3 regions of the Methylophaga thalassica genome follow, and region 2 is predicted to be linked to each of the others. Evidence: riboswitches for the same ligand, from Rfam matches in the RefSeq annotation. Region 2 holds a riboswitch; each other region holds the start of a gene.
What was found. Region 2 has a riboswitch for cyclic di-GMP ahead of QQL60_RS11905 (DUF642 domain-containing protein). Riboswitches for the same ligand answer to the same signal wherever they lie in the genome.
Positions count from the first base shown of each region.

Region 1: another riboswitch for cyclic di-GMP. It lies ahead of QQL60_RS08605 (hypothetical protein); the one in region 2 lies ahead of QQL60_RS11905 (DUF642 domain-containing protein).
Region 3: another riboswitch for cyclic di-GMP. It lies ahead of QQL60_RS05540 (beta strand repeat-containing protein); the one in region 2 lies ahead of QQL60_RS11905 (DUF642 domain-containing protein).

Region 1 covers NZ_BSND01000005.1:299,471-303,761, forward strand. The annotation lists gene QQL60_RS08590 (porin family protein) at 1-213, opposite strand, end outside; gene QQL60_RS08595 (polysaccharide biosynthesis/export family protein) at 237-788, opposite strand; gene QQL60_RS08600 (hypothetical protein) at 917-1,435, opposite strand; cyclic di-GMP riboswitch class I at 1,471-1,549, opposite strand; gene QQL60_RS08605 (hypothetical protein) at 1,734-2,222, opposite strand; cyclic di-GMP riboswitch class I at 2,260-2,346, opposite strand; gene QQL60_RS08610 (undecaprenyl-phosphate glucose phosphotransferase) at 2,576-3,985, opposite strand; gene QQL60_RS08615 (DHH family phosphoesterase) at 4,059-4,291, opposite strand, start outside.
Region 2 covers NZ_BSND01000006.1:190,849-195,139, reverse strand. The annotation lists gene QQL60_RS11910 (diguanylate cyclase domain-containing protein) at 1-1,100, shown strand, start outside; gene QQL60_RS11905 (DUF642 domain-containing protein) at 1,306-1,920, opposite strand; cyclic di-GMP riboswitch class I at 1,937-2,017, opposite strand; gene QQL60_RS11900 (23S rRNA (adenine(2030)-N(6))-methyltransferase RlmJ) at 2,291-3,127, shown strand; gene QQL60_RS11895 (DinB family protein) at 3,434-3,949, shown strand; gene QQL60_RS11890 (LysE family translocator) at 3,946-4,291, shown strand, end outside.
Region 3 covers NZ_BSND01000004.1:134,361-138,651, reverse strand. The annotation lists gene QQL60_RS05540 (beta strand repeat-containing protein) at 1-1,863, opposite strand, end outside; cyclic di-GMP riboswitch class I at 1,882-1,963, opposite strand; gene QQL60_RS05535 (EF-hand domain-containing protein) at 2,093-2,392, opposite strand; gene QQL60_RS05530 (cysteine desulfurase family protein) at 2,473-3,621, opposite strand; gene QQL60_RS05525 (efflux transporter outer membrane subunit) at 3,860-4,291, opposite strand, start outside.

The sequences.
Region 1 (4,291 bases), on a different contig from region 2:
CATATTAATCTGTGACTTAGAGTTTTCTAACGTTCTTGAAAGAGATAATGTCGGGGTAATATTTAAACTGAAATCACCCTTTTTATTTTCCCTGAGTAATTCGTTATCGTCGTATTTAAATCCAGGGTCAGCATTAAAGTCAATCCCCCATTCCGCAGCATATCCTTGCCCGACTACCGATAATAATATTGCTAGAGATAAAGTTCTTTTCATTAAATATCTGCCACAACCACAAGCTAAGGAACAATCATCACATCACCACTCTCTAGAGTGATGTTTGTCTTCAATTCTTTACCTTTTTTTATCTCAGCGTATTTTACGGGCAGAACTTGTTGCTTAGTTCCATCTCTACGAAGCACAATAATATTGTTCTCTTCTGCGTAAGGCGATAATCCACCCGCTAAACTCAGAGCTTGCATGGCATCTAAAGGTTGATTCATCACAAATGAACCTGGGTTAAGTACTTTTCCTAAAATATGGACCCTATTGCCTTCAACATTAGTGACAGAAACTGTAACAACCGGATCAGCCAAGTATTCGTTGAGTTTTTTAGTTAATTCTTCTTCTACCTCTGCCACCGTTTTATCTTTAGCGACAACTTCCCCTGCTAGTGGAAAGGTAATAACACCATCAGGTAAAACCGTTACTTGTTTTTGCAAAGATTCTTCATTCCATACAGAAATGTCTAAAACGTCTCCTGAATTTAACAAATAACGTTCGGCAGCAAATACGGATGAAGAAAACAGTGAAACGAAGACAATACAGAATAAAATGAAGCGTTTTGGCATGAGGAAAATCCTTATCTATAAATGACATTCAATTTTGATATTAACACTCTATTTTTCAAAAAAAAAGGGAGCTTTTGCTCCCTTTCAATTTGTGACAGTTAAGTTACTGTTAACTTAAATCTTAATTCTTATGCAGCAACTGCTGATTTTCTTCTAAGCCCCAAGAAACCTAATAAGGCAGGAGCAAACAAGAATAATGCTGCTGGTACTGGTACAGCAGATACTGACACATCGTATTTTAAGATGTTAGAGGCTGCATCAATAATATCTAAACCGTAGAAAACGTTCGCAGCTAAAAATGCAGTGAAACTAAAATCACCAGTGATAACAAAGGTTTGTGCACCTGGTAAGTAACTACCGTTAGGGCCGGTGATTTCTCCGAATTTTACTGTTGCGCCTGTTAAAGCTGTGAATGGATTGAAAGACCATTCAATTTTCACGTTGGTAGCTGTATCAGAGGTAAGATCAAATTGTGAATACCAGTTACCAACCTCACCTACAGTACCACCAGCGAGTACAGTACTGTTGTTATTTACATCAACAGATTGTGTTGCGCCACTTGATCCGATACCAGTAAGAGTTAATGTGGCGGCATTGACACCAACCGAAAACATGAGAGCTACTAAAAATAGCATCGCCTTTTTCATAATAAACTTCCTTATGCATAAGTTGAAAAAACAAGCAATGCAACCCAGCCATCTTTAAATTAAAGATCTGTGGCTTTCCGACCCCGCCTCACGACGAGTTTGGCTTTTGTTAAATTACCATATCCATAAGATATGATAATCACCTATCTGACTTTGTCAGATGAGTGAATGATATGGAGCATTGTCCACCCGTGTCTATTGTACCTTGGTACAATTTTGCTATTGGAATTTAAAATCAATTCGCTAATGAATATAAAAAAGGGAGCCTAAGCTCCCTTTTTTATCAAAAACATTGTTTTTATGCTGCAACAGCTGTTTTTCTACGCAGACCCAAAAAGCCTAATAAAGCAGGGGCAAACAAGAATAATGCGGCTGGAACAGGTACTGCAGATACTGAAACGTCATATTTAACTACGCCTGATGTCGCATCAATGATACTCAGGATGTAGCTAGTACCTGCTGTCAACATAGCTGTGAAGCTGAAGTCTTCAGTAATTGCATATGACACAGTGTCACCCAATGTAGCAAAAACTAATGTTGCACCTTTAATTGCAGGGTTAAATGACCATGCGATTACAACAGGTGTATCTGTGTCAGTAGTTAATGAGAACGCTGAACTCCAAGTACTTTTCTTAGAGACAGTACCACCAGCTAAAACAACTGAGCTGCCAGATAAATCAACACTTTGACTTGCGTTAGTTGAACCAGCTTCAGTCAGAGATAACGTCGCGGCGTTAACACTTACTGAAAACAATAAAGCTACGATAAATAGCATCGCTTTTTTCATAATAATTTCCTTATGCATAAGAATTCGAAAAAACAAGCAATGCAACCCAGCCATCTTTAAAATATAGCATTAAAGATCTGTGGCTTTCCGACCCCGCCTCACGACGAGTTTGGCTTTAATTACACAACATCAAACACGTCGACATTGTGTAAGACCAGATATGATCTTGCTACAAAGCCATCACCGTTGATGTCTATTGTTCTGATTGCTATTAAGATACTTATGATAACTAGTATTATCTAGTGTATATGCTTTACACCGATACCTTAACAGTATGTATATAATACTGTGTCTCAAGGTAAGTAACAAGTATATTTAGTAAGTAACATTACTAATTAAAACTAAACGGGCAATTAATAGGCATTTTTACCGACAAACCCTTTGAACAGCGTTAAAAAAATAATCTCAAGATCTAGTAATAGCGACCAGTTCTGAATATATTTGAGATCATAATGCACACGTCCCTGCATTTTATCCAATGTATCTGTTTCACCTCTAAAACCATTTATTTGTGCTAGTCCGGTAATGCCCGGCTTAACTTTATGCCTCAGCATATATCCCTGAATCTGTGCGCGATATTGCTCATTATGCGCTACAGCGTGTGGCCGTGGTCCAACGATGGACATCGACCCACCCAGAGAGTTAAAAAATTGTGGAAGCTCGTCAAGTGAGGTTCTACGCAGGAAACCACCAAAAGGCGTAATTCGGCTGTCATTCTTCTGAGCTTGCGTGACTTTTTCACCATCTTCCGTGACAGTCATTGTACGGAATTTCCATACTTTAATTTTTTCACCATCCACACCATAACGGGTCTGTTTGAAAAATACAGGTCCTTTAGATGTGAACTTCACCCCAGCTGCAATAATCAACATGGGTATAGCGATAATCATCAGAATAATGGAGCTGAGGATAATATCCTCTAATCGTTTCAATATACTATCGATACCAGCAAAGGGCGTTTCATAAACTGAAATAGCCGTAATGCCCTGATAATCCACCCAACGTGAATTAAGAAGATTGAACGTGAACAAGTCTGGTACTAAGTATACTGAGGCGGTGCTGTCTGCCAATAGCTCGGTTATATGCCGTATTCTATGCTCTGCTGACATAGCAAGAGTGATATACACCGTATCCACTTTACCTGCTTTACAGTCCTCAATCAGCTGATTGAAATCACCCACGTTTTTGTTGGTGACGACTAAGTTAGGTTCCGTTTCGACACGTTTTTGTGAGCGGTCATCGTAATAACCTACCAGCCTGAATCCTGACCAGTCCATTTCATTAAATGCACGCTCCAGACGTTTTCCCAAAGTTGTTTCACCAACGATAGCAACGTTTCTGGTGTTGACTCCGCGAGCCCGGAGAATTGCCAACGATGTTCTCACAATGGCATGCCAGGAAATTAATTCAATTGGCGTCAATAAAAACCATAAAAAAACAAAGCTATCCAGATAACTACCAGAGTGAATGAAAAAGATATCAATCATTACCAGAATGAAAACACTGGTAAACCATGAAAACATAACTGCCGAAACTTCTTCTCTCAATGCAGTGCCTCGCCATGAACGATAAGCATCTTGAGATTCGGCAAAAAAGTTAAACAATAGAATAGCGAATAAGAGACTCCATATATAAAGGACATCCCATCCCGCCTTAAAAATATCAAATAAGGCTAAAAAGGTAAGCAGGATAATGCCACTATCAATCAGGCGTGATATCGCATTAATTTTTGCATCATACTGTCTTATCCTGCCTTGAGCCATTTGTTCCTTTTTACCTTATTAGTATTTATTGATATTAAGTAACATCTATACCTTAAGTATAAATGATGCGGGATTAATTCGCTTCGCTCTTATAATAGCTTTCAAGAACAGAGATTAATTTAGGCAACTCATCTTCTTTCAAGCAGTTAATACCTGCAGCAGCTTTTCTACCTCCCCCAGTGTCAAATTGACCTGCAATATAATCAGCTCCTTCTTGACGTATTTTGGGTGCTCTTATGCTTACCACATAAGCAGATGAATCAGGTATTTCAGTGAGAATTAAATGTGCTCGCGAGGGATACTGAT
Region 2 (4,291 bases):
CGGGTGGTATGGCTTCACTCTCGGTTGACCGAAGATCGGTGGTGGCTTTAGTTCTTCCCACTATGATTCCACATATTCTGATACTTGTTCAGCAAGGGGAACCGATAACATATGGTATGAGTGCCATACTGGTGCTGTTTGTATTATTTGTTTTTCTGGCGGCTAAAAAATCAGGTGAAACCTTCCTGGAAAATGCAAAGCTACGCATCAAAGCATTAGAAAGCGAATCACGCTTGCGAATGATGTTGGACTTTAGCCCTACCGCCGCATCGATCATTGATATCGACACACAAGAAGTGGTATTTGCGAATAAAAGTTATGCCTCTTTAATCGAAAAGAAACATCAGGAAGCTTTAGGCGTGACGCTTCGACGTTATTACGCGAATAAATTGGAATATGATGATACGGTGAAGTTAATTGAACATGGCCAGCAGGTGAATAACCAATTAGTTGAACTCTACTTCCCTGATAGCCAGCAATCAACGAAATGGGTTATCGCCTCCTATCTTCAGATTGAATATCACAGCAAGCAAATGATTTTGGCTTGGTTTTTTGATATTACCGATAGAAAAGTCATGGAAGAACACGCTCAGCATCTTGCTCATCACGATGCACTGACCGGGTTGCCAAATCGAATCTTGTTCAGAGAACGGCTGCATTTAGCGATGACCATGGCAGAACGGGATAAATATGCGTTAGCCTTAATGTTTATCGATTTGGATGAGTTCAAACCGATTAACGATACCCACGGACACGATGTGGGGGATGCCGTATTGATTCAGTGTGCCGAACGAATCCGTGGCTGTCTCCGTAAACCTGACTCCGTCGCCAGACTTGGTGGTGATGAGTTTGTCGTATTGCTGCATAAAGTCAGCGATGAACAGGCCGCCATCCACGTTGCTGAGAAAGTTTTGGAGACACTGCAAAGCCCCATGACATTTGAGGATTTAACTGTCAGCGTCGGAGCCAGTATTGGTGTGGCGCTCTATCCTGTGCATAGTACTGAAGAGGATGGGCTATTAAATTGTGCTGACTTTGCTATGTACGATGCTAAGAGAAATGGGCGAAACCGGGTCAGGTTGTTTAAGAATGAATATTAAGTAGCTTGTTAATAAGCTCGTTCATCAGGATGAAAGTCAATCACTGGAATGCTATCGAGTTTTAGTGGGATCTCAGATAATCGATAGTAATATTTTAATAAGTGAACTGATATAACAGCAATAACCAGGCAAAAAAAGCCTCCAAAAAATATTTTGGAGGCTTAAATGCTTGTTTTTTCTAGACTAGAAAGTTAACTAATCTTTATTACGCTATTTTTGCAGTTTTACGGCGTAACCCCATAAAACCAAGTAATGCTGGAGCAAATAAGAAGGCTGCCGCTGGAACTGGAACAGCACTCACTGATACAGCATCTAAGCTACCACCAAATGAGTCATCAAGACCATTGGCTGCGAAAGTCAAAATATCATTACCCACAGCATCGACTAAGAACGTGTAAACAACCCAGTCATGTTGAGCGCCACCGATAGCAGTAACGGTGTCAACCATCACACCATTCCAGAATATAGAAATAGCATTTGTATCAGCTGATTGGCTGATGCGACCAGAATAAGCAAATGATAACTCATAAGATGAGCCAGCCGTTGTTGCTAAAGTTTGTGTGATGCTGCTGTTGTGAGTCGTATCCAGCTCAACAAACTGATCACCATCATAGGCTGTGCCTGCTTTGTTATCACGCACTTCAACACCGTCTTCACCAGCTTCCCAGTTGGTTAAATCACCATCATAAAGAATGGTCCATGAGCCAGATTGAATATCAGGATTTTCGAATGAGCCGTTTGATACTAAATTGACACCTGCAGCGTGTGCTTGTGCGGATACCCCCAAAATAATTGCTAGACCAGCTAGTACTTTTTTCATTGCTATTTCCATAAAGTCATGCAACCCAGCCATCTTTCCATGGGGAAGACCTGTAGCTTTCCGTCCTTGGCTCACACCAAGTTTGGCTCTATTAAAATAATGAAGCAATTGTAGTTTATGTTGTTGGAAAGAAAATAAAAATTGTACTTTAGTACAGTATTGAGAGGAGAGAGTGGTTTTGAAGTAATTGTCATGATTAGTAAATTTAAAGGCTTTTATTATTGAAACTGTCTAAATCTCTTCTCAGACGAAGATGAGTTGGTAGCTATTTTTTATGTGCTTCTAATCTCTCATAACATTTTCCAACGCACTCCCCCACCAACAGGCATAATTTGCAGAACAACTTCATTAACCTGCGTAGGATTCTGCTTTGTTAAGTTATCGTCATTCATTCCATGCGGGTAATTTTGCTGATGTGCTGAAACATATTGTGCTGATCGAACTGCTTCAGCATATGGTGAAAAAAGAAAAAGCCTTTAGTTATATTGATACCCATTCCGGGGCGGGCTTGTATCATTTACGCTCAGGCCACGCTGGAAAAAATCAGGAATATCAGAAAGGTATTACGAAGGTGTTTCATCTGGACTGGCCAGAGTTGGCGGCGTATCAGACGGCAGTGAAGACGGTGAATGATGGCAATGACCTGACGTTTTACCCTGGCTCACCCATGTTGGCGATGCAATATTTACGTGCTCAGGATCAGGCATGGTGTTTTGAGTTGCATTCGGAAGACAGTGTATTCCTGACCAATAATCTGCGCCAATATAAGCAGGCTCGTGTACGGCGAGAAGATGGCTTGAAAGGTTTGCTGAGTTTATTACCGCCGGAGTCACGTCGGGCACTGGTGTTGATTGACCCGTCTTATGAGATCAAATCGGATTACGACGAGGTGTTTCATACTGTCGAGAAAGCCCATAAAAAGTTTGCTACGGGTACGTATGCAATCTGGTATCCGGTGGTCGACAGGGCACGTATTAATCGACTGGATAAACAGTTGATTAATAGTGGCATTACTCATATACAACGCTATGAACTAGGGTTGGATGCGGATGCTTCCACACGTGGTATGACGTCATCGGGCATCTATGTCATCAATCCACCCTGGCAATTGATGGAGACCATGACGGCATTACTGCCCAAACTAGTGAAAGTCTTGGGTGAAAATGCAGGTGCATTTTATCGGGCTGATACGTTGGTGGCGCAGTAAGGTAGCTACTTCGCTGACAACTGCTATGGATCAAATAGGATCGGCTTTCAAAAGTCTGAGTGTTTGGCTCATTTTTCTATAAGACAAACTCTGACTATGCTATTGCTATGCAGTCTTAATCGCGTTTTTGTTCTATCGTTAAGTACTTGCATAATCAATGAGTTGCCGGTGGATGATTTTCACTTTTATTACTAAAACCTTCAAAAAAAGACATCATAAACTTGCCTTAGCCACTGATTTTGATTGAAAAAAATAAGATGGAATGATTTAGAATTTTCTTCTTTGCTCTCAATGAAGGAGCTTGTGATGAAGTTGGATATCGCGACTTATGCGGAGTTAATGGCACGTTATAACCAATGGATGAACCAGTCTGTTTATCTGGCAGCCAGTCAATTAAGTGATCAGGATCGCAAGGCCGACTGTGGACTGTTTTTCAAATCCATTCATGGCACCTTAAACCATCTATTGTTGTGCGATCGGATGTGGCTAGACCGATTTAAAGGTCAGATTCCTTCAGCTGATCTGAAGGCATTGGATCAGGAACTTTACAGTGAGTTCACGGAGCTAAAAAAAGCGCGTGATGAATTAGATCTGGAGATACTTGATTGGGCAGCTTCACTCGAGGAGACAGTTTTGCCAGAACGCTTGGTCTATACGAGTCTGGCAGCTGCTGCCGAAAAGAATGTCGATTTCACTCAGGCGATTATTCATTTTTTTAACCATCAAACCCATCATCGGGGACAAATTACCACAGCACTGAACCAGGCAGGTGTCTATGTCGGGGTGACAGATTTATTATTTATGCCTGAGATCAGTGTATGAATGTAACGGCGTTTTTATTATTTGCAATTGCTTCCACCATTACGCCGGGTCCGAATAACATCATGATTCTAAACTCGGTGCTGCACTACGGGGTTAAACGTACCCTGCCGTTTTATTTGGGGGTGTGTTTTGGCTTTCCATTGATGTTGCTGGCCATCGGTATGGGCTTGAACACGCTGTTTAAGCAATACCCGGTGTTGCATCTGATTTTAAAAGTTGTTGGCATTGTCTATTTACTCTATCTGGCCTGGTTGATCGCCACCCAAAAACCGTCTTCCAACACCGGTATTCAACAAAAACCGATGTCTGTGTTGGGGGGAATGATTTTCCAATGGTTAAACC
Region 3 (4,291 bases), on a different contig from region 2:
TATCAGCCGAGCGTCATTTGACAGCATTCCCCGATTTGTCATCGTGCCAGTGCTAGACAGTGTCATCTCAGCCGAACCAGTATTACTGATGTAATTGTAGTTAGTTAACTGGCCACTGCTTGAAAATGCACCCGTATTATTTATTTGTCGGTTATTAATCAAGGTGCCATTATTCGCTAAGGTACCTGAGTTATTCAGCGTGCCATCGTTCGTTAAGGTGCCCGAAGCACTGTTGGTGAATAAGGTTTCATTATCAAGCTGACTGTAATAGCTCATATTAAACTCACCTTCATTGGTGATGTTCGAGGGTGAATATTTTTGATTGAGCAATTTGCCCTTCAGGTTAAGGGTGCCATCAGATGTATTGATGAGGGTATTAACGTTAGTAAAGTCTGCATAGTCATCAATCAAAAACTGACTGTAATTATTTACTGTGCCGCCATTAACAAATTTACCCTGATCAATAAATTGGCTGTGATTATTGATATCGCCATAATTTGCCATAGTGGAATATAAAGTGGAGGTAAATGTGCTCTTATTGTTCAGCACACCACCATTGGCAAACACACCGCTGTTGAGGATTTGCCCGTTTTTGTTGTTATTTAGAGTGCCAGCATTAGCAAATTGACCACTATCTGAGTTAATCAAGCTACCCGCATTATTGAGTGTGCCGGTTTCGTTATTTTTTATAATGCCGTGATTGGTTAAAGTGCCACCGGTCTGATTGCTGAGTATGCCATTGTTATTCAAACTTGCTGTTGTATGGTTAACAAAACTGGCCATATTAGCGTTGTCGAATCTGCCAGTTTGCTGATTGTTGAACGTACCATGATTATTAACGATGCCATCACCTTGATTATTAAAGGTGAAAGCGTTGGTAAATTGTGCACCACTATTATTGTTGAGTACACCGTTGTTATTGAACGTGGCATCCTTCTCATTAGACATCGTGGCATTGTTGTTTATTGTGCCAGTATTCTCTAGCTTTCCCTTTTTATACTCATTACCAATGTAAGTATTGCCAGATCTATTTACGAAACTGCCATCATTTGTAATCAAACCAGTATTCGTGAATTTATAAAATGTGGTAAATGAATGACTGGCGGTATTGTTTAGTTGACCTTTGTTAAGGAATTGACTCTCATTTTCTACACTAGAGTCATTTTGAAAAATACCTTCATTATTAAAAGATGAACCCAATCTATTATGAAGAAATCTATTATTCTGAAATATGCCTGAGGCTCTGTTTTCAACTCGGCCATAATTGTTATTAAAAAACAATCCCGTATTTTCGTATAGACCCGAGTTTGTAATCTTTCCGGTATTATTCATCGTAGGCAGCGATATACCGTTGTTTGTTACCACCCCATCTTGGCCAATGGAGATATTGCCTCTGTTACGATGCTCACCGGTCATTTCCCATCTACCATTGGTAGAGATATAACCGTCTCTAAAATTTTCAAGGGAATGAGACTTAAAGACGGAGTTACTGCCATTTTGGATAGACGCTTTATTCCAAATATTGCCTCTATAACTATCAAAGGTGGCATTATTCTCGATTAAGTGCTCATTGGTTATCGCACCCCGGTTATCGATTAGGCCATTATTAACTACAATGCCAGAAGTCATATTGGCAAATTCGTTACCACCACCCGATTTAAATAGCTGGCCACCTGCTGTAATAGTTATTTTACTCGCGTTTTTATATCCATCTAATCCGATATAACCATCGCTGACGGTGATTGGGGATGTGTTTGTACCATAGAGTCCTGTGACAGCATGCACAACTGACGGCGCCAGTAAAAATGAGCTGCACAGCAACGTAGTAGAGAGCGACAGAAACTGTCGTTGTTTATTTATCATCACTCGGATTCCTTGCGTTTGTGCAACCCAGCCACCTTGTTAAACAACAAGGCCTGTGGCTTTCCGTCCCTGATTCACACCAAGTTTGGCCGATTAAATAACACGCCGATCATAATGAAATGGGGTTATAGCGACTATCAGCCAAAAGTATGATTTTGTGAGAAAAATAAATACGCAATAAAAAAAGGGAGTCACTGACTCCCTTCTAAATATGGTGTGATAAAAGAAATTAACTTTCTTTCTTATCTTTGCAGGATGGGCGTTTATCACCCTTATGTTTTTTATGGGCCGCTGCAGCTTCTTCCTTGGTCACCTTGCCATCAGCATTAGTATCCATTTTTTCGAAGCGTTTTAATGCTGCCGCTGTGGCTTCCTCTTTTGTAATAACACCATCACCGTTGGTGTCGATATGAGCGAAATATCCTTTTTTATCATGTTTAGCCATATCGTCAGTTGATGCTGGTTCAGCGAATGTCACTGTGCTCATTGCCATCGCGGCTAATACTGAAAAAAGTGCTGTTTTCATCATTAATCCCTCTTGTATTGGTTGGGATTTTTAGATTACGCCGGTCAAAGTTAACAAATGGTTATCACAATAAAAAATCGGAATTATTTTTCGATAGCCGCTTTTATATAGTCGATGGCCTTTGTTATTTGTTGTTCATCTGAAAAACGTCCCAGACTGATGCGTAAGGATGATCCTGCTTCTTCATCCGTCAACCCAATCGCTTTTAATACATGTGAAAGCAAGACCATTTCGCTGTTACAGGCAGAGCCTGTAGAAGCACAGACATTCGGCTGGAGTTTTTCTAATAGCTTATTCGCATCACAACCGATGAATTGCACATTGATATTGCCGGGATGACAATGACTTTGTGTGCCATTTAATTTAAATGGAATATGCGTCGCTTGCAGTTGCTGTAGAAACAAACGTTTCAAATGCGTTAATTGTTCACGGTGAGTTTTTGCTTCTTGTTTTGTGATACGCATCGCTTCAGCAAAACCAACACAGAGAGGCGTGGCCAGGGTGCCTGAACGCATACCAAACTGTTGCCCTCCTCCCTGAATAAATGGTGGTAACTCGGCCTGCAGATCATTTTTGATAAATATCGCGCCAATACCTTTTGGGCCATACACTTTATGTGCAGACAAACTCAGCATATCGACATTCCAGTCTTTCACGTCAATATCCATCGCTTCCGGTGCTTGAGCCGCATCACAATGAAACAGCGCACCTGCCGCATGTGCCATTTCAGCAAAGGTTTTGACATCCTGAATGGTGCCAATCTCATTATTGACCGCCATAATGCAGACCAGCAATGTCTGATCAGACAATAATGATTGATAAGCGTCTACATTAATCAGCCCGGTATTATCGACTGGAATTTCTTTGACTTTGTAACCTAGTTTTGCGGCATAAAAATAGGCGGCATTTTTAATACATTTGTGTTCAATTTCACTGATAAGAATGTCACGACGTTCAGTAGTATTGCCAAATATCACACTGGCAATCGCCTGATTGTTCGACTCCGTCGCACCCGAAGTAAAAATAACCTCTTCACTTGAGGCATTAATGCACTTTTCAATCGTGCTACGCGCAGTCTCAACCGCTGCCGCAGATTGCTGACCAAGCACATGTGCCGTAGAGTGTGGATTGGCAAAAATCTCATGATTGTAGGGTGCCATCGCGCTAACAACGCGAGGCTCTATCGGCGTGGTCGCCTGATAGTCTAGGTAAATTGAACTACCGATTTGCATTGACTGCTCCAAACAAGATCAAACTTACTGTTTGAGGTAAGTTATGACTAGAACATAAGCATGCTATTTATGCTGCCTAGTACATTATCAGAATAAGAATGTGATTAATTATAGGTGTTAAATCCCGAATATAAATACTGAATGTTAAAAATGTTCTGGAATCATTCCATATACTCAGTCATAACACCTATATAGGTTTAGAGCTGACAAAATAGTTATTCATCATATTTAATGACGACTATTTATCAATTCTCCAGCCTTTACCAAGCGATTTATAAATACTGATTAACTTTACTGCAGACTGTGTTTCGCTGACGGCAAGCGAATCTTCCGACTTGAGTCGTGTTCGTTGACTATCCAATACCGGTAAGAAGTCAGTATCCCCTAGCTCAAAACGCTGTGTGGCAATTGACTCGGCCTGCGTTGAGGTCCGTGCGGCATCTTGAAGGCGTTCGCGACGCTGTTCTTCACGGGCAAAATCACTTATGGCGGTTTTTGTTTCTTCAAGTGCCTTCAGCACTGTCAACTGGTAATTAGCCAATGCTGCCTGACTCTTGGCATCATTTTGTTTGATGCGTGCTTGAATACGACCAGTATCAAAAACACCCCAACTTAAACTGGGACCAATGGCACTGGCAATGGCGGAACTGCTACCGAAGGTAGATAAATT